4 regions of the Geodermatophilus normandii genome follow, and region 1 is predicted to be linked to each of the others. Evidence: predicted binding sites of a transcription regulator. Region 1 holds the regulator's gene; each other region holds the start of a gene.
What was found. Region 1 encodes LexA, which represses DNA repair genes until DNA is damaged. Its sites were predicted from a motif close to TCGAACANNTGTTCGA; they were not measured.

Region 1 (4,913 bases):
GGAGCGCGGACACCCGGCGTGACGGCGGGATGGCCCACCGCGGCCGTGACCACCGTCCCGGGGGCGCCCGCGGGCGCGGGAGCCAGGGACAGGTGCCGCTCGGGCAGCCGGACGGCGGCGAGGTCGGTCCAGGCCTCCTGGCCGTGCGCGCCCCGCAGCCGGACGAGCGCCTGGCAGCCGCCGGTCGCGTCGACGCGCCAGCCGAGCATGGCGCCCGGCACCCAGGCGCCGTCCACGACCACCTCGACGTCCTGCGGGGACCGGAAGGACACCGGTGCGCTGCTGTTCACGGCTGCTGACACGCTCCTGACCGTAAGTGCCCTCGCGACCGCGGCCGGTGAACGACCGGGCCCGGATGGTTGACGAACTCACCGACGTCGTCTCGTCACTTCTCAGGCATGACGCCTCCGGCGGGGCCGCCTACGGCACGCGCAGGACCTGGCCCGCGACCAGCGCGGACCCCTCCAGGCCGTTGAGCTCCTGGATCGCGTCCACCACGGCCCGCACGTCCTGACCGGGGCCGGCCACCTCGCCGGCGATCGACCAGACGGTGTCCCCCTGCTCGACGACGACGCTGCTCTCCCCCGCGAGGTGCAGCCCGGGGTCGGGCGCGAGGAACTCCCGGCCCAGGGCCGCGCCGCCGACACCCGCCGCCAGCACGAGCGCGACCACCAGGCGGCGGCCGCGGCGGGTCAGCCGCACCGGCGCGGGGGCGGTCGCGCAGCGGACGCGGGCGTCCCCGCGGACCGGGCCCGAGCGCGCCGGCCGGCCACCCGGGCGGGCCGGGTCCCGGCGGGCGCGCGGGGCCTCGGTCGACGGACCCGCGACCCGCGCCGCCCCCGGAGCCGGCAGGTCGGGGACGGGCCGCAGGTGCCCGGTGACCCGCAGGCCCGAGCCGGGCACCGCCGCCCGGGGAGCGGCCTGCGCCGGACGGCCGGCCGGCCGGGCACCGCCGCGGGCACCGTCGTCCCCGAGCAACGGCCGCCACGGGACCCGGACCGCCGCGTCGAAGTCCAGCACTGCCTGTCGCACGCCGCCCATGACCGCTCCTCCTCGACTGACCCACCGCATCGAACACGCGTTCGACTCCGAACGTGTGTGCGGATGTCTACCGCACGGCGACGACGGGATCGAGTCGGCGCGGCGTGTCCTTCGAACACACGTTTGAACCTGCGGGGTCCACGCGCTACGGTCCGTGCGGGCGCACCGCCCGCCGACCGGCCCCTGGGCCGGGCGGTCGACGGACGGCCGCGGGACGCGGCCGGCGAGGAGGAGACGTGGCGGGCACGAGCGGGACCGGCCAGGGCACGCGCGGCGGGACGGCGACGCGGCGGACGACCACCGCGGCCGGCGGCACCGTCGGCACGGACGTCGCGGGCACGGACGTCGCGGGCGGGGACGGCGCGGCCGCGGTCCGCACCTTCCCCGACCGCGGGGAGGCCGGCGACGGCCTGACCCAGCGGCAGCGCCGGGTCCTCGAGGTCATCCGCGACTCGATCGAGCGGCGCGGCTACCCGCCCTCGGTGCGCGAGATCGGCGAGGCGGTCGGCCTGTCGTCGGCGTCCTCGGTGGCCCACCAGCTCTCCGTGCTGCAGAAGAAGGGCTGGCTGCGGCGCGACCCCAACCGCCCGCGGGCCCTCGACGTCCGGCTCCCCGGGGACGCCACGGCCGAGACCGCGGCACCGGCCGCCGCGGCGCCCGACGGCACCGCCGCCCCGACCTACGTGCCGCTGGTCGGGCGCATCGCCGCCGGTGGGCCGGTGCTCGCCGAGCAGGCGGTCGAGGACGTGTTCCCGCTGCCGCGCGAGCTCGTCGGCGAGGGCACGCTGTTCATGCTGCGCGTCGCCGGTGACTCGATGGTCGACGCGGCCATCTGCGACGGCGACTGGGTGGTCGTGCGCCAGCAGCCCACCGCCGAGAACGGCGAGATCGTGGCCGCGATGCTCGACGGCGAGGCCACGGTGAAGACGTACAAGCGCCGGGACGGGCACGTCTGGCTGCTGCCGCACAACCCGGCCTACGAGCCGATCCCCGGCGACGAGGCCACCGTCCTCGGCCGCGTCGTCACCGTCCTCCGGCGGGTCTGAGGGGCCGGTCCGACCGGAGGTCCTCCCGCCGCTGCCGGTCAGGCGCCGGCGGGAGGGCCGCCCGAGCGGCGGCGGCGGATGCGCCCGCCGATCCACACCAGGAGCGTGGCGACGAGGGCGGCGGCCACCCCGGCGGTCACCGGTGAGGGTCCCGTGGCGCCGTCGTCGAGGAGCGCCGACAGGGACGGGTCGGCTGCGGCGTTCCCGCTGGGAGGAGCCGGGGCCGGGGAAGCCGGGATCGGCACCAGGGTGACGTCACCGGGCACCCCCTCCCCCGCCACCAGCAGCGCGCCGCCGTCGGCGGTGAAGGAGACCGCCTCGCCCTGCGGTGCGTCGGGCAGGGCGATCCGCACGGGCTCGGTGGCCAGCGCGCCCGGGACGTCGGAGCCGGTCAGGGGCCAGACGTAGGCGTCGGTGTAGGTGCGCAGCGCGATCCGGCTGCCGTCGCGCGCCACCGCCCCGCCGGTCACGAGCAGCTGCCCGGCCCGGCCGACCGGTCCGCCCGGCGTGCCGGTCAGGGTGAGGGCGACGGTGCCGACGTCGGTCAGCGGCACGGTGCCGCCGTCGGCCAGCGGTGCGGCGGGCCGGTAGACGTGGCTGGCGCCGAGCACCTCCTTGGTCACCACGTAGGGGGTGCCGTCGGGAGCGAGCAGCAGCGCCTCGGCGTCGTGCGGGCCGTCGGGATAGGTCAACCGGTACAGCGCGGCGCCGCCGTCGGGGCGCAGCGCGATCAGCGCGACCGTGGCGCGGGTGGTGTTGTTGTCGCCGGTGTCGGCGAACCACACCGTCCCGTCGGCCCCGACGCCGAGGTCCTCGGGGTCGTAGGGGTCCAGCGCGGCGGTGGTCACGTCGACGACCCGGCACCCGCCGTCGAGCACGTACACGGCGACCTCGTCCCCGCCGTCGACCATCGCCAGCATCCGGTCGCCGACGTCGACCAGCCCGGACAGCTCGCTCAGCCGCGGGTCGGTGACCTGGCAGCGCACGGACGGGGCGGCCGGCTCCTCGGCGGCGGCGGGCGCTGCTCCGAGGGAGAGGGCGGGCAGGGCCGTCAGGCCCAGTGTCAGCAGCAGCGCCGGTGTCCGGCGGGTGTGCGCGGCGGCGCTACGCGGACGGGCGGCCGGCTCGGGCACTCGCCCAGCGTGACACCACGAGCGCGTCGAGTGCGTGAACCACGCCCAGCAGCAGCACCCCGACGGTCGCTCCCACGACGGCGTCGGTGACCCAGTGGAAGTCCAGGGACACCATCGCGATCCCGGTCGCCACGGGGCCGGCGACGCTGAGCCACCACAGCGTGCGCTGCACCCGCGGCCCCATCCGGTACTCGACCGCCTGCCAGCGCGCCACGCCCCACATGAGCACGGCGTTGGCGACGTGCCCGGAGGGATAGCTGGCGCCGTCGCGGTGGAAGAAGGAGCCCGGATAGGCGGGCGCGGTGCGCCCGGTGCCGAACTTGAACGCGTAGACGACCACCGTGAGCAGCGCCAGCGCGGTGAGCACCCGCAGCAGCGGCGCCACCGTCCGCCGCCGCACGCACAGCCAGCCGACCAGGGCCGCGAGCACGATGAGGATGGTGCCGCGGCCGCCGATCTGGGTGACCGCCCAGACCGGCCAGTAGGCCGGGGAGTCGCGCAGGTCCCACGCGCTGACCACCTCGGAGACCTCGAGGTCCAGCCGCTCGAGCACGCCGCGGCTGAGCAGGTCGGCGGTCACGCCGGCGGTGACGACGAGCGCGGCGAGCAGCAGCCACCACGACGGGCGGCCGGGGCTCACGACCGGCTCCGGCCGGTCTCCGGCCTCCTCCGGCTCCCCGGACGGCGCGCCGGGGCTGCGCCGCACAGCGGCGCTGCTCACACGGCCGCTGCTCACCCGGTCACGGTACCGGGCCGTGACCCCTCCGTGACCTGCACGGCCCAGACGGCGAGCCGCCCGGGCACCCGGCGCGGAGCCGGGCACCCGGGCGGGTGCGGGGACGGGGGGTCAGCCGACGGGGACGGCGAACCGCTCGAGCACGGCGGCCAGGCCGCCGTCGACGCGGGCGGTGAGCCGGGTGCCCGTCGCGTCGTGCTGCTCGCTCAGGACCTCGCCGTCGCGGTGGACGCGGGCCACCAGGTCGCCGCGGTCGTAGGGCACGAGGACCTCGACCTCGACGTCCGGGTGGGGCAGCCGGGCGGCGACGATCTCCCGCAGCCGCTCGATGCCCTCACCGGTGCGGGCCGAGACCCACACCGCGCCCGGCAGCGCCTGGCGCAGGGTGAGCACGTCGTCCTCGGTCATGGCGTCGACCTTGTTGACGACGATCAGCTCGGGCACCGCCGCCGCGTCGATCTCGCGCAGCACCACGTGCACCGCGTCGATCTGGCCCAGCGGGTCGGGGTCGGCGCCGTCGACGACGTGCAGCAGCAGGTCGGCGCCGGCCACCTCCTCCAGCGTCGAGCGGAAGGCGTCGACCAGCTGGTGCGGCAGGTGCCGCACGAAGCCGACGGTGTCGGTGAGCGTGTACTCGCGGCCGTCGGGCGACTGCGCCCGGCGCACCGTCGGGTCGAGGGTGGCGAACAGCGCGTTCTCCACCAGCACGCCCGCGCCGGTCAGCCGGTTGAGCAGGCTGGACTTGCCGGCGTTGGTGTACCCGGCGATCGCCACGCTCGGGACGGAGTTGCGGTCGCGGCCCGAGCGCTGCGTGGCCCGCGCGGTCGCCATGCCGGCGATCTCGCGGCGCAGCTTGCTGACCCGCGACCGGATCCGCCGGCGGTCGGTCTCGATCTTGGTCTCACCGGGACCGCGGGTACCGATGCCGCCACCGCCGGCGACACGGCCACCGGCCTG
Region 2 (4,913 bases), 1.2 Mb from region 1:
GCCGCGGCCTTCGACCCGTCCCGCCTGCCGGGCGCGGCCGGCGGCACGGGCACCGGCGCGGCGCGCGGCGCGGCCGGCTCCGGTGCCGGCGGGATCCCGGGCGGCTACGACGGCGCCGCCGTGCCGGTCTTCGGTGCCCTCGACGGCGCCGCCCTGGACGAGGAGAGCATCACGGTCACCGCCGACGGCGCCCCGGCCGGCCCCGCGCTGCCGCTGCCCGCCCTCCTCGCCGTCGTCGCCCTGGCCGGGGCGACCGCCGCGCTGGTCCGCACGCACCTGGGCGTCCGCGCCCGCTGACCCCCGCGGCCGCGCTGGTACCCTCGAACCGCGCGTCCCGTGTGCCGACCCGGCGCACAGGGCGCGCGACGCGTGTTCGACCCTCCTGCTGCAGACGTCCTGCAGCCGCCACAGACCAGAGGAGGTGGGGTTCTCCGTGCGTCGCTACGAACTGATGGTCATCCTCGACCCCGACCTGGAGGAGCGCACGATCGCTCCCTCCCTCGACCGGTTCCTGACCGTCGTCACCAACAGCGGTGGCACCGTCAAGACCGAGATCTGGGGCCGGCGTCGCCTGGCCTACGAGATCAACAAGCACGTCGAGGGCATCTACGCCATCGTCGACATCCAGGCCGAGCCGGCCGCCGTCGCCGAGCTCGACCGGCAGCTCAACCTCAACGAGTCGGTCCTGCGCACCAAGCTCATGCGGCCCGAGGTCCACTGAGCATGGCCGGCGAGACCGTCATCACCGTCATCGGCAACCTGACCTCCGACCCCGAGCTGCGGTTCACGCCGTCCGGGGCCGCGGTTGCCAACTTCACCGTCGCCTCGACGCCGCGCACCTTCGACCGGCAGTCGCAGGAGTGGAAGGACGGCGAGGCGCTCTTCCTGCGCTGCAACGTCTGGCGGCAGGCGGCGGAGAACGTCGCCGAGTCGCTCACCCGCGGCTCGCGGGTCATCGTCTCGGGGCGGCTCAAGCAGCGCTCCTTCGAGACGAAGGAGGGCGAGAAGCGCACCGTCATCGAGCTCGAGGTCGACGAGATCGGCCCCTCGCTGCGCTACGCGACCGCCAAGGTCACCCGGGCCGCCCGTGGTGAGGGCGGCGGCTTCGGTGGCGGTGGCGGCGGCTTCGGCGGCGGCGGCGGGGCGAGCGACCCCTGGTCGACGCCGGCCGGCCCGTCCGACGAGCCTCCGTTCTAGAAGGACCCCCTCGCCCCCCACGCCTGGCTCCGCTCGGCGCGGGACCCTGCGAGAGGGCCACCCACACACCACACGTCGTACCCAGTCGTTCTGGAGAACCCAGTGCCCAAGCCCCCCGTGCGCAAGCCCAAGAAGAAGGTCTGCCAGTTCTGCAAGGACAAGGCGACCTACATCGACTACAAGGACACGACCCTGCTGCGGAAGTTCATCTCCGACCGCGGCAAGATCCGTGCCCGCCGCGTGAGCGGCAACTGCAGCCAGCACCAGCGGGACGTCGCCACGGCCGTCAAGAACAGCCGTGAGATGGCCCTGCTGCCCTACACCTCGACGGCGCGCTGACCATGAGCACCACGAAGCTGATCCTGACGCAGGAGGTCACCGGTCTCGGGTCCTCCGGTGACACCGTGGAGGTCAAGGGCGGGTACGCCCGCAACTACCTCCTGCCCCGCGGCCTGGCCATCCTGGCCACCCGCGGTGCCGAGAAGCAGGTCACCTCGCTGCGCCGCGCACGTGCCGCCCGTGAGGTGCGGTCGCTCGAGGAGGCGCAGGCCGTGGCCGGCCGCCTCTCCGGCCTGACCGTCCGCGTCCCGGCCCGCGCCGGCGACGGTGGCCGCCTCTTCGGCCGCGTCACCACCGCCGACGTGGCCGCGGCCGTCACCGCCGCGGGGGGCCCGGAGCTCGACCGCCGTCGCATCGAGCTGCCGAGCAGCATCAAGACCACCGGCCAGCACGCCGTCACCGTGCGGGTGCACCCGGAGGTCACGGCGACCCTGCCCATCGAGGTCGTCGCGGGCTGATCCCGCAGCACCAGCACCGCCCGTGAGGGGCGCCGGACACCCCGTCCGGCGCCCCTCGCTGCGTTGCTCCCCCCGACCGCCTGCTCCCTCCGACCGCCTGCTCCCCCCGACCGCCTGCGTCGGCCGTGACGGCTGTGGAGGGCGGGGCGACACGACACGCCCGGCGTGTCCGCCACGCCGACTTTCTCCTGTCCACAGCCCGTGCACGGACCCTGCGCAGGTGACACCCGCAGGACCGCGGGATGAGCGGTCGGTGTCCCGGCCGTCTCCACATGTCGACTCGGGCTGTCCACCGACTTGTCCACAAGTTGTGCAGAACGCGGCCCACACGGGTGTTGGACGGGTCCGTCCCCGCTTCCTACCGTCGTCCCCGGCGCCGGGACGCCACGGAACTGTCGGTGGCTCCCGGTAGCAACGTCCTCGAACGCGTGTTCGAGTGGCACGTGGAACGTCCTGGTGCTTCCCCCACCGGGCCCCGGCCGGGCGGCCGGGGTCTGTACGTGCGCGTGCCGACGAGGAGAGGGAGGTACCGAGGTGGCGGTGGCCGACGACTTCAGCCGGCCGCAGGCGACGGCGCCGGCGTACGACCGGCAGCCCCCGCAGGACGTCGCGGCGGAGCAGTCGGTGCTCGGCGGCATGCTGCTGAGCAAGGACGCGATCGCCGACGTCGTCGAGGTGCTGCACGGCGCCGACTTCTACCGGCCGGCGCACCAGGTGATCTTCGACTGCATCCTCGACCTCTACGGGCGGGGTGAGCCGGCCGACGCGATCACCGTCGCCGCCGAGCTCAACCGCACCGACCAGCTGTCGAAGATGGGTGGCGCGGTCTACCTGCACACCCTGATCGCCTCGACGCCGACGGCGGCCAACGCCGGCTACTACGCCGCCATCGTGGCCGAGCAGGCGGTGCTGCGGCGGCTGGTCGAGGCCGGCACCCGCGTGGTCCAGCTGGGCTACGGCGCGGCCGGCGGCAAGGGCGACGTCGACGACATCGTCGACCGCGCCCAGCAGGAGATCTACGACGTCACCGAGAAGCGCATGAGCGAGGACTACTCGCGCCTCGAGGACGTCCTGCAGCCCACCATGGACGAGCTCGACGCCATCGCCTCCCGCGGCGGCACCGCCCGCGGCGTGCCCACCGGGATCCGTGACCTGGACGAGCTGACCAACGGCCTGCAGGCCGGTCAGATGGTCGTCATCGCCGCGAGGCCGGGTGTGGGGAAGAGCACGCTGGGGCTGGACATCGCGCGGTCGGCCACGGTCAAGCACCACATGCCGGCCGTCATCTTCTCGCTCGAGATGAGCAAGCACGAGATCACCATGCGTCTGCTGTCGGCCGAGGCGAAGGTGCCGCTGCACCACATGCGCGCCGGCACGCTGTCCGACGAGGACTGGTCGAAGCTGGCCCGCCGGATGGGCGAGGTGGCCGACGCGCCCCTCTACATCGACGACTCACCGAACATGACGATGATGGAGATCCGGGCCAAGGCCCGGCGGCTCAAGCAGCGCAACGACCTCAAGCTCGTGGTCATCGACTACCTCCAGCTGATGACCTCGGGCAAGCGCGTCGAGAGCCGCCAGCAGGAGGTCTCGGAGTTCTCCCGTGCGCTCAAGCTGCTGGCGAAGGAGCTCGAGGTCCCGGTCATCGCGATGTCGCAGCTGAACCGTGGGTCCGAGCAGCGTCAGGACAAGAAGCCGATGCTCTCCGACCTCCGCGAGTCCGGCTCCATCGAGCAGGACGCCGACATGGTCATGATGATCCACCGCGAGGACATGTACGAGAAGGAGTCCCCGCGGGCCGGCGAGGCCGACATCATGCTGGTCAAGCACCGCAACGGCCCCACCGCGAACGTCACCGTCGCCTTCCAGGGCCACTACAGCCGCTTCGTCGACATGGCGAACTGAGCGCCCCGCCCACCGCCGAGGCCCCGGGACCGCACGGTCCCGGGGCCTCCGTCGTGTCACGGGTCGGCAGACCGGCATCCGCGACGGCGTGCGGCCCGGAACGGTCCCTCACGGTGTTCCCGTGATCGCCTTGTGATCCGAGCCACTCCCGATTACCAATAGGCGTCCCTCCCTTCCACCTGGAGATGCCTTGCAGCAACGACGCTGGCACCGCGCGACCTCGTCGCTCATCGGTGCACTGGCCTTCACGGCCGCTCTCTCGGTCACCGCGCCCCCCGCGCTGGCCACCCCGGACAAGGCCGAGCCGCTGTCGGTCTTCCCGTCCGACAGCCTCACCGTGCGCGACCCGGCCCAGCTGACCGGCCGCCGGGTCAACCTGCCGACGCAGGGCTGTGGCGCGGCCATCACCTGCGGCCTCGTGCAGCAGCTCAACCAGCTCGACGGCTTCGACCTCGACCCGCGGATCGCCGTCCGGTTCGACTCCGCCGTCGACCCGGCGCAGGCCGCGGCCCAGATCACCGTCCAGCAGGCGAACGGCGGCTGGCGCACCGGCGTGGACCGGGTCGTCTGGGACCCGGCCACGAACACGCTCTACGCCCACCCGGCCGAGCAGCTCGCCCCCGGCACCACCTACCGGCTGCGCGTGCAGGGCGGCCCGGCCAACAAGTCCATCCAGGACACCTTCACCACCCTCAGCGCGACCGACGGCCTGCTGGACCTCCGCCGCCAGATCGACAGCGGCGAGGCGTTCCGCGCGGTCGGCATCACCCGGCCGGGGCTGCAGGTCCAGGGTGCCTTCCCCGCGACGGGGACGACGGTCACCTGGGCGACCGACCGCGGCGTCACCGATCCGGCCCCCGCGCCCACGCCGGTCCCCACGGCCGCCATCGGGGGCACGATCGTCTTCGGCGACTTCCAGGCCCCGTCCTGGCTCACCCCGGACGTCACCATCCCGCAGACGCCGACCCGGGACGGCGGTCCCCGGCCCGTCGAGGCCGAGCGGCTGCCCTTCGT
Region 3 (4,913 bases), 1.4 Mb from region 1:
CGCGTGGTGACCCTCGAGGTCTACTCCGCCGAGGAGGGCTGGACGGTCGGCAACCTCGACGGCGAGGAGTCGGTGGCGCAGGTCGAGGAGCTCGCGCCGCTGCCGGGGCGCCGCGAGGGCCGGGAGGTCACGGCCACGATCACCGCCGTCGGCCACGACGACCGGTTCCTGCCGGTGTTCGCCTCGCCGCTGGCGGTGTCCATCTCCGACCCCGGCGCCTGGCGGTTCGACCCGGCCGCCGGGACCGTCTTCGGCCGTGACGTGTCCACGACCGGCGACCGCTGGGCGGTCACCGCCGTCGAGCCGCAGCCCTCCGAGGAGGAGCTGCGCGCCTCCGGCCCGCTGCAGGGCGGCTCGTCGGTGCTCGAGCGGGACACCGCCCTGCCGCCGCTGGACCCCGCCGTCACGGAGCTGGTCGCGGGACTGACGGCCGACGCGGCCACCCCCTACGACGCGGTGCTCGCCATCCAGCGCCACTTCTCGCGGGAGAACGGCTTCGTCTACAGCCTCTCCACCACGCCGGGCACCACCGGCGACGACCTGGCCGACTTCCTGCGGCTCAAGCAGGGCTACTGCGAGCAGTACGCCGGTGCGATGGCCGCGATGGTCCGGGCCGCGGGCATCCCCGCCCGGGTGGCGCTCGGCTACACGCCCGGCCGGGTCCAGCCCGGCGGCGGGCGGATGGTCACCAGCGACGACGCGCACGCCTGGGTGGAGGTGTACTTCGACGACCTCGGCTGGATCCCGTTCGACCCGACGCCGATCGACAGCGAGCGCGCCGTCGACCTGCCGTGGGCGCCGCGGCCGGCCGACCAGGAGGTGCTCGAGCGCCCGCAGGACGTGCCGACCGTCCCGACCGCGCCCACCGGTCCGACGCCGGCCCCGCTGGACCGGGTGGACGGCGCCGTGCCGCAGGGCCAGACCGCCGCGCAGGGGTCGACGTCGGCGCGCCCGGTGCTCGTCGGCGCCGGCGTGCTGCTGGGGCTGGCCGCGCTGGGGCAGCGCCGGCCGGTGCGCGGGCGCTGCAGCGGCGTCGGCGGGTCGCCGGCGGCAGCCCGGCCGCGCTGTGGGACGAGCTGGCCGCGACCGCCCGCGACCTCGGGCTCCCCTGGGACCCGGCGCAGACCCCGCGCCAGCAGGCGGCCGCGCTCACCCGCCTGCTCGATGGGACCGGAGGCCGCGGTGCGCACCGGGCCGGCGGTGCCGGCGCCGCCGACGCGGTCGGGCGGCTGGCCCGCGCGGAGGAGGCGGCGAGCTACGGCCGTCCCGGCGCGGCCGCCGACCCGGCGCTGGAGGTCGCGCTGGCGCAGGCCCGCTCGGGCCTCACCGCCGCGGTCCCGCCCCGCGCCCGGCTGCGGGCGCTGCTGTGGCCGGCGTCGCTGGGCGACGCGCTCGGGGCCGCGGTCACCTCCCGCCTCCCCCGCCGCACCCCCGCCTGAGGCATCCACCGCCTGCAACCGGGCGGCAGGATGGCCGCTTCTGTCATCCGGCCCCGGGAACGCCGACGGCCGCCGTCCCGGGTGGGACGGCGGCCGTCGGCGGAGGTCGGGTGCGGCTACTGGTCGTAGCGGCGGCGGAAGCGCTCCTCGAGCCGGTTCTTCAGCGGCTGCTTGCGGGGCTTGCCGCCGCGGCCGCGGGCGGCGGTGGCGCCGCCACGGGCACCGGCCGGGCCGGCCTCGACGACGCCGGTGGCCGAGCGGTAGTTGAGGACGCCGAGCGCCGCGCCGCCGAACATCACCAGGAAGCCCAGGACGCCGAGCGGGACGGACGGGGCGACCGCGCCGCCGACGAGGACGGCCAGGCCCACCAGCACCAGCAGCGCACCGAGTTGCAGCTTCCGACGGGCCTTGAGCCTGCGGTCACCCGTGCGGACGGAGGAGGCGAACTTGGGATCGTCGTCGACGAGGGCGCGCTCGATCTGCTCCAGCAGTCGCTGCTCGTGCTCGGAGAGCGGCACCGAGACCTCCAGGTGGGCGGAGCCGGACACCCCCGGGTGAGTACCCGGGGGTGCCACCGAGGATACGAGCCGTTGGCGGGGTGCGAAAGGCGAGCGCGCGGGGACCCGTCACACCCGCCCCGTGACCACCCTCACGGGTGGCATCCGGGCAGGTGAGGGGCCCGCCGGGTCAGCGCAGCCGGCGGTCGCGGTCGCGGTGCAGCAGCGTGGCGGGCCGGACCGCACCGGCGCCGAACCGGCGGGCGGCGCGGTCGGCGGCCAGTTCGGCGTCGCGGCGGCCGTGCTCGCGGGCGCCGAGCTCGAGCTGGCGCGGCGCCTGGCCGGCCTGCACCAGCCGCTCGGCGCGGACGCCGACCAGCCGGATCCGCGCCCGGTCCAGCCCGAGGGCGTCGAAGAGCGCGCGGGCGGTCTCGTACACCTCCTGCCCGACGTCGGTGGGGACGCCGAGCGTGCGGCTGCGGGTGATGGTGGTGAAGTCGGCGAAGCGGACCTTGATGCTCACCGTGCGGGTCAGCCAGCCGCCGGCGCGCAGCCGTCCCGCCGTCCGCTCCGACAGCCGCAGCAGCTCCCGGTGGACGACGGCGGGGTCGTCGACGTCGGTGCCGAAGGTCTCCTCGTGCCCGGTCGACCTCTCCGGCTCGTCGGGCACCACCCGGCGCGGGTCGCGTCCCCAGGCCAGCTCGTGCAGGTGGCTGCCGGCGGCCGGCCCGACCGCCCGCTGCAGGGTGCGCGCCGGGACGTGCGCGAGGTCGCCGACGGTGCGCAGGCCCAGCCGCAGCAGCACCTCCTCGGTCTTGGCGCCCACGCCCCACAGCGCGCCGACCGGCAGCGGGTGCAGGAAGTCGATGACCTCGGCCGGGCGGACGACGAGCAGCCCGTCGGGCTTGGCGCGGGTGGAGGCCAGCTTGGCCACGAACTTGGTGCCGGCCACCCCGACCGAGCAGGTGATGCCCTGCTCGTCGAAGACGCGGGCGCGCAGGTACTCGCCGATCTCCGCGGCGTCGCCCAGCCGCCGTCCGGCCCCGCCGACGTCGAGGAAGGCCTCGTCCAGGCTCAGCGGCTCCACGACCGGCGTCACCGACCGGAACAGCGCCATGACCGCCCGGGACACCTCGGCGTAGAGCGCCAGGTCCCCCGGCAGCACGGTCGCCGTCGGGCACAGCCGCAGCGCCCGCGCCGTCGGCATGGCGGCGTGCACGCCGTACGCGCGGGCCTCGTAGGTGGCCGAGGTGACCACCCCGCGGTTGCCCGCGCCGCCCACGATCACCGGGGTGCCGGCCAGCTCGGGGTGGCGGCGCACCTCGACGCTGGCGAAGAAGGCGTCCATGTCGACGTGCAGCACCGTGCACCCCTCGGCACGCCCCGACGACCGCACGGACCCTCCCTGATCGAACACCTGTTCGCACCGACCCGGGGAGGGTAACGGCACCGTGCGGCCGGTGGCGCGCCGTCCCCGCGGACCCTCCCGGCGTGTCCCGGCGTGCCGAGAACTCGCTGGTCGACGCATGTGTGACCGGCCCGTGATCGAGGTAGGTGGGACGCGACCGACCGTCGTCCGGCGGCCGGTCCCGACCCGGATCCCGGAGGAGCCCGATGGCGCTCGACGACGACGACATGACCAGCACGGAGGGTCCGGCCGACAGCGGCGCCGGAGAGGGCACGCCCGGCCAGCACGACGGCGGTGCCGACGGCGGCGCGGACAGCGGCGCCGGTCACGGCCCGGCCGACGGCGGCGCGGCGGGCGGCGGCTCCGACGGCGGGGCTGACGGCGGCGCTGACGGTGGTGCCGACGGCGGGGCCGACGGCGGCGCCGGTCACGGCCCGGCCGACGGCGGCGCGGCGGGCGGCGGCTCCGACGGCGGCTCCGACGGTGGCGCTGACGGCGGGGCTGACGGTGGCGCTGACGGTGGTGCCGACGGCGGCGCGGACGGTTCGGCCTGAGCCAGGACCCGACCGTCGCGGGGCCGGGTGGGGCGCAGGCCCGCCCGGCCCTGCGCCGGTGCACGCACCTCGACCCCGAGGTCTTCGCCGAGGAGTACTGGTCCCGCCGCCCGCTGCTCGCCCGCGCGGAGGACACCGGGGAGTCGTTCACCGACCTGCTGACGCTGACCGCCGTCGACGAGCTGCTCTCGCGCCGCGGCCTGCGCACGCCGTTCCTGCGCGTCGCCAAGGACGGCGCCGTCGTCGACCCGAAGCGCTTCACGACCTCCGGCGGCGCCGGTGCCGAGGTGGCCGACCAGGTCTCCTCCGACGCCGTGCTGCGGCTGTTCGCCGACGGCAGCACCGTGGTCCTGCAGGGCCTGCACCGGCTCTGGCCGCCGCTGATCGAGTTCGCCGACTCCCTGGCCGCCGACCTGGGGCACCCGACGCAGGTCAACGCGTACGTCACGCCGCCGTCCTCGCGCGGCTTCTCCCCCCACTACGACGTGCACGACGTCTTCGTGCTGCAGGTGGCCGGCGAGAAGCACTGGACCATCCACGCGCCGGTGCTCGACGACCCGCTGCGCACCCAGCCGTGGACCGACCGCGCGGCCGCCGTCGCCGCGGCCGCCGAGCGGGAGCCGGTGATCGACGCCGTGCTGCGCCCGGGCGACGCCCTCTACCTGCCCCGCGGCTACCTGCACTCGGCCGTCGCGCTGGGCCGGACCAGCGCGCACCTGACCATCGGCGTGCACTCCGTCACCCGCTGGGCGGCCGCGGAGTCGGCGCTGGACCTGGTGCGGGTGCTGGCCGCCGAGGACCGCGAGCTGCGCCGGTCGCTCCCGCTGGGCGTGGACCTGTCCGACCCGGCGTCGGTCCGTGACGACGTCGCCACCGTCGTCGCCGCGCTGCAGGAGTGGCTCGGCCGGGTCGACCCCGACGAGGTCGCCGACCGCCTGCGCTCGCGGACCTGGTCGCAGGTGCGCCCCGAGCCGGTCGCGCCGCTGGCCCAGGCCACCGCGGCCGCGGCACTGTC
Region 4 (4,913 bases), 1.4 Mb from region 1:
GTGTCGTCGCTCGCGGAGAAGGACATCGCCAGCGGCACCGGCTCGCGCGGCAGCCGGCCGCCCAGCCAGTCGCCGTGCGCGGCGGCCAGCTGCGCGCGGTCGGTGCACAGCAGCTGCAGGCCCTGGCTCGACACCGCCGGGTCGACGCCGGGATAGCCGGGCAGCGCGTCGGTGAGGCAGCGCAGCACCAGGCCGAAGCCGTTGCCCACGGGCGGCGCGGCGTCGGCCAGCGCGGGCGGGGCGTCGTCGCCGGCGAGGTCCCGGGTGGCCAGCACGTGGCAGGCGGCCACGACGACCGGCGCGTGCACCCGCCGTCCGGACGTCGTCTCCACCCCGCGGACGCGGCCGTCCTCGACCAGCAGCCGCGCGGCGCCGTCGCCCAGGGTGACGTGCCCGCCGTCGGACTCCAGCCGGGCCCGCAGCGCCTGGGTGAGCCCCCCGGAGCCGCCCACCGGGTGGCCCGGCGGGGTGTCGTGCAGCAGCGCCACCCAGGCGACCATCGCGGCCGTCCCCGGCTCGGACACCGGCGGGCCGGACTGGGCGCCGAACCAGGCCAGCGCCGCCTTGAGCCGCTCGCTGGCGAACCAGCGGTCGAGCAGCGCGTCGCCCGAGCCGAGGAAGTCGACGGCGAGGTCGCCGCCGGGGGTGCGCGGCGCGTCGCCGCTGGGGGCGCCGAGCGGCCAGAACGCCCGGGCGAGGCCCAGCGGGGTCGGCCGGCGGCCGAAGGAGTCGACGACGGCGCGGCTGCGCGGGCCCCACACGGCGACGAATCGGCGGTAGGCGGCGGCGTCGTCCTCCCCGCAGGCGGCGGCGATCGAGGCGCAGGTGGCGTCGAGGTCGACGGAGAAGACCAGCGGGCGGCCGTCCGGGCCGGGGTCGCCGGGGACGGGGGCGGGCGCGAAGCCCCACGGGTCGCAGTCGAGGTAGCGCAGCCCGTGGGCGGCGAGGTCGAGCTCCTCGACGACGCCGCTGTGCCGGACGATGACGTGCGCGCTGGAGCCGCGGTCCACCCGCACCCCCGGCCAGCGCTCGACGGTGGACACCGCCCCGCCGAGGACCTCGTCGCGCTCGACGACCTCGACCGACAGCCCCGCCCGGGCCAGGTAGCAGGCCGCGACCAGCCCGTTGTGGCCCGCGCCGACGACGACGGCGTCGACGGCGAGGTCCGGCGCGCTCAGGACGGGCCCGCGCCCGGCCGCAGCGGCAGGCGGGCGCCGAGGATGGCGAAGGGCCGGGCGTCGCCGGGGAAGTGGTGGCCGCGGGCGAGGTCGACGAAGCCGTCGGCGTGGTAGAGCCGGAAGGCCTTGGTGTCGGCGTCGGGCGTGGACAGCAGCGCCACCGGGGCCGGGACGCCCTCGACCAGCGCGTGCAGCAGCTGCCGGCCCAGCCCGCGGCTCTGCGCGTCGGGGTGCACGTGCAGCTCGCAGACCTCGAAGGCGCCGGGCAGCCACCGTTTGGCGGTGCGCCGGTCGAGGGCCGCGCGCACCTGGTCGTGCCACCACTGCCCGGGGGCGACGAGGTAGCCGTAGCCGAAGCCGACCAGCCGCTCGCCGTCCGGGGTGGACTCGAAGCCCCCGACGGCGCGGAAGCCGGGGCGCTCGGTGTGCTGGACGGCGTAGCCGTAGCGGCCGGCCACCACCGAGGCGTCGTAGCCCATCGCCTCGCCGTAGATGGTCAGCGCCTCGTGCATGTGCTCGCGCAGCCAGCCGGCGGGCAGTTCGGTCACCCGCGTCGCGGGTGTCGTGCCGGTCACGGGGGTCTCCTCGTTCACGGGCCCACCGCGGCCGGGTGGGTCACGGTGGCCGGGCTGTCGGCCGTGGGGCCGTCGCCGACCTCGGCGGGGGTGCCGCCGGTCAGCTGCAGCAGCTCGTCGTAGGTGGTGGGGAAGACGGCCGAGGGGTGGCCGGCCGCGGCCCACACGCGCTCGTACCGGGCGAGCTCGACGTCGACGAGCGTGCCGATCGGCGCGGGGTGCCCGATCGGGGCGACCCCGCCGATCGGCTGGCCGGTGTGCTCGCGGACGAAGTCGGCCGCGGCGCGCCGCACGCGGGGCACGCCGAGCAGGGTGGCCACCCGGCCGACGTCGACCCGGTGGGCGCCGCTGGTGAGCACGAGCAGGGGCTGCCCGCCGACGTCGAAGACCAGGCTGTTGGCGATGGCCCCGACCGGGACGCCGAGCTGCGCGGCGGCCGCGGCGGCGGTGTGCGCGCCCTCGGCGAGCTCGTGGACCCGCCCGGGAGCGCCGGCCTCGGCGAGCAGGCCGGCGATCGCGGCCACCCGGGGGTGGGTGGGTCGGCTCATGCGTCGATCCTGCCACCGCTGTCGGACCCCCGCCCTACCGTCCGGTGCACGGGCGGGAGGGGACCCCGCGCCAGGAGGACCGCGGGTGGGGCGTCCGGCTTGACGCGACCGGCGCGGTCGGGTTCACTCGACGTGTTCGAACACGCGTTCGAACGGGTCGACCACCGCTCCGGGACCTTCCCCGCCCGGGCCGGTGGCCGGACCGTCAGCGGCACGGGGTGGGGAGACGGACATGAGCCGGGTGCTGGGTGACGTCGGCGAGCGGGTCGGCGAGGAGGTGCAGGTCGAGCGCGGTCCGCTCGGGCCCGCGCAGTTCTGGCGCGGGCAGGGCCGCTACGTCGTCGGCGAGCTGCTCGACTCCTGGGTCGAGACCGCGCCGTGGTGGCAGCAGGCTGCCGGCGGTGCCTCGGCCGACCTGGTCGCCCCTCGCGAGGTGTTCCGGGTCGAGGCGCTGCGGGCCGGGCGCTCGCGGACGAGCTTCGCCGGCGTCTACGACCTGTGCTGGGACGCGGCGGACAACCGCTGGTCGCTCGTGCGGGTGCACGACTGATGGGCGCCGCGTACGCCATGACCCACGACCCGGCCGACCAGCTGCCCCTGCCCCCGCCGCTCCCGGCGGCGGCGGCCCAGCTGCTCGACCAGGCCACCCGCGCGCTGGCCGAGGCCCGCCACGCTCCCGACGCGTGCCGGCGCTACGCCACCGCCCACCTGGCGGCGCTGCGCGCCGCCGCGGGCGTGCTGGCCGCCCGCACGCGGCCGGAGGGCAGCCGCCGCCGGCCGCGCAGCGCCTGGGTGCTGCTCGAGCAGGTCGCCCCGGAGCTGGGGGAGTGGGCCACCTTCTTCGCCGCAGGGGCGGCCAAGCGCGCCGCGGCCGAGGCCGGGCTGTCCCGCGCGGTCACCGAGCGCGAGGCCGACGACCTGGTCCGCGACGCCGGCGCCTTCCTGACCGTGGTCGAGGAGGTGCTGGCCCGCACGCCCGAGCCGGCTCCGCGTCCGCGCGTGGTCGGCGGCACCGCTCACCGTCCCGTGCGCGGGCGGTGAGCGGGGACCCCTTCGTCCACCTGCACGTCGCCTCCGGCTACTCCCTGCGGTACGGGGCCAACCACCCGGCCGACCTGGTCGCGCGCGCCGCCGAGCACGGCATGACGGCGCTGGCGCTGACCGACCGCGACGGTCTCTACGGCGCGGTCAAGTTCGCGCTGGCCTGCCGGTCGGCCGGGCTGCGGCCGCTGTTCGGGGTCGACCTGGCGGTCGCCCCCGGGGTGGACACGGCCGTGCCGCCGGCGCGGGCGCACGTGCTGGGTGAGGACGAGTTCTCCCTCCGCCGCACCGGGAGCGGCTCGGTGCGACCGGTGCCGGCACGCCGCAGCCCGGTGCGCGGCGGCGCCGGCGTCGACCCGCAGCTGCCGCGGGTCACCTTCCTCGCCCGCGACGGCGCCGGCTGGCGCTCGCTGTGCCGGCTGACCAGCGCCACGCACCTGCGCGGCACCCGCGGCGAGCCGGTGGCCTCGCTGGCCCTGGCCGCCGAGCACGCACCGGGGCTGGTCGCGGTCCTGGGACCGGACTCCCCGGTGGGCCGGGCGCTCGCCGCCGGGCGGGCCGACGTCGCCTCGGCGCGGCTGTCGGCCTGGCGGTCGGTGTTCGGCCCGGGGGCGCTGGTGGTCGAGCTGGTGCACCACCGCGGCCGGGGCGACCGCTCCCGCGCCCAGCGGCTGCTGCGCTTCGCCGAGGAGGAGGGCGTGCCGGCGGTCCTCACCAACGCCGTCCGCTACGTCGACGCCCTCGACGCGCCCACCGCCGACGTCCTCGACGCCTCCCGGCGGCTGGTCGCCCTCGACACCCGGCACGTCGACCGGCGCACCGCCGAGGGGTACCTCAAGTCGGGCAAGGAGATGGCCGAGGTCGCCGCCGACCTCGTCGGCCCCGACCGCGACGCGGCGCTGCGGCTGACCGAGCGCACCGCCCGGCTGGCCGAGCAGTGCGCCGTCGACGTCCGCGAGGACCTCGGCGTCGGCACCGTGCGCTATCCCGAGCTCGACGTCGTCACCGCGCCCGGGGAGCGCGGCGCGGGTGCCTCGGAGGTGCTGCGCGCCCGCTGCGAGGCCGGGCTCGGCCGGCGGGGGATGGCGCGCAGCCAGGAGGTCCTCGGCCGGCTGGAGGACGAGCTGGCGGTGATCGACTCCCTCGGCTACCCGTCCTACTTCCTCACCGTCGCTGACGTGGTCGACCTCATCAGGAGCCTGCGGGTCCGGGCGGCAGCGCGCGGGTCGGGTGCCGGCAGCCTGGTCACCTACCTGCTGGGCATCTCCGACGTCGACCCGATCCGCTACGGCCTGCTGATGGAGCGGTTCCTCTCCCCGCTGCGCCACCAGCTGCCCGACGTCGACATCGACGTGGAGTCCGCCCGGCGGATGGAGGTCTACGACGCGGTTCTCGACCGCTTCGGCGCCCACCGGGTCAGCTGCATCTCGATGATGGACACCTACCGGGTGCGGCACGCCATCCGCGACGTCGGCGCCGCGCTCGGGCTGCCGCCGGCCGAGATCGACGCCGTCGCCAAGGCCTTCCCGCATGTCCGGGCCAACCAGGTGCACGCCGCGCTCAAGGACCTG

Region 2: a site for LexA is predicted at 2,415-2,430, ahead of dnaB (replicative DNA helicase). Genes of this name have one in related genera too.
Region 3: a site for LexA is predicted at 3,346-3,361, ahead of dinB (DNA polymerase IV). Genes of this name have one in related genera too.
Region 4: a site for LexA is predicted at 2,438-2,453, ahead of JD79_RS19255 (DUF6504 family protein). Genes of this name have one in related genera too.

Annotation. Positions count from the first base shown of each region.
Region 1 covers NZ_QGTX01000001.1:2,544,741-2,549,653, reverse strand. Annotated here, with positions in the region: gene JD79_RS12535 (hypothetical protein) at 1-302, opposite strand, end outside; gene JD79_RS12530 (LysM peptidoglycan-binding domain-containing protein) at 421-1,041, opposite strand; gene lexA (transcriptional repressor LexA) at 1,278-2,087, shown strand; gene JD79_RS12520 (flagellar basal-body rod protein FlgG) at 2,126-3,220, opposite strand; gene JD79_RS12515 (phosphatase PAP2 family protein) at 3,192-3,956, opposite strand; gene hflX (GTPase HflX) at 4,068-4,913, opposite strand, start outside.
Region 2 covers NZ_QGTX01000001.1:1,356,048-1,360,960, forward strand. Annotated here, with positions in the region: gene JD79_RS06675 (hypothetical protein) at 1-297, shown strand, start outside; gene rpsF (30S ribosomal protein S6) at 434-721, shown strand; gene JD79_RS06685 (single-stranded DNA-binding protein) at 724-1,197, shown strand; gene rpsR (30S ribosomal protein S18) at 1,300-1,536, shown strand; gene rplI (50S ribosomal protein L9) at 1,539-1,994, shown strand; gene dnaB (replicative DNA helicase) at 2,535-3,899, shown strand; gene JD79_RS06705 (Ig-like domain-containing protein) at 4,090-4,913, shown strand, end outside.
Region 3 covers NZ_QGTX01000001.1:3,982,450-3,987,362, forward strand. Annotated here, with positions in the region: partial or broken gene JD79_RS23980 (transglutaminase TgpA family protein) at 1-696, shown strand, start outside; gene JD79_RS19205 (DUF3040 domain-containing protein) at 1,556-1,987, opposite strand; gene dinB (DNA polymerase IV) at 2,127-3,299, opposite strand; gene JD79_RS19215 (BatC protein) at 3,551-3,898, shown strand; gene JD79_RS19220 (cupin domain-containing protein) at 4,186-4,913, shown strand, end outside.
Region 4 covers NZ_QGTX01000001.1:3,993,496-3,998,408, reverse strand. Annotated here, with positions in the region: gene JD79_RS19270 (phytoene desaturase family protein) at 1-1,178, opposite strand, end outside; gene JD79_RS19265 (GNAT family N-acetyltransferase) at 1,175-1,753, opposite strand; gene JD79_RS19260 (YbaK/EbsC family protein) at 1,768-2,301, opposite strand; gene JD79_RS19255 (DUF6504 family protein) at 2,534-2,851, shown strand; gene JD79_RS19250 (SAV_6107 family HEPN domain-containing protein) at 2,851-3,342, shown strand; gene JD79_RS19245 (DNA polymerase III subunit alpha) at 3,339-4,913, shown strand, end outside.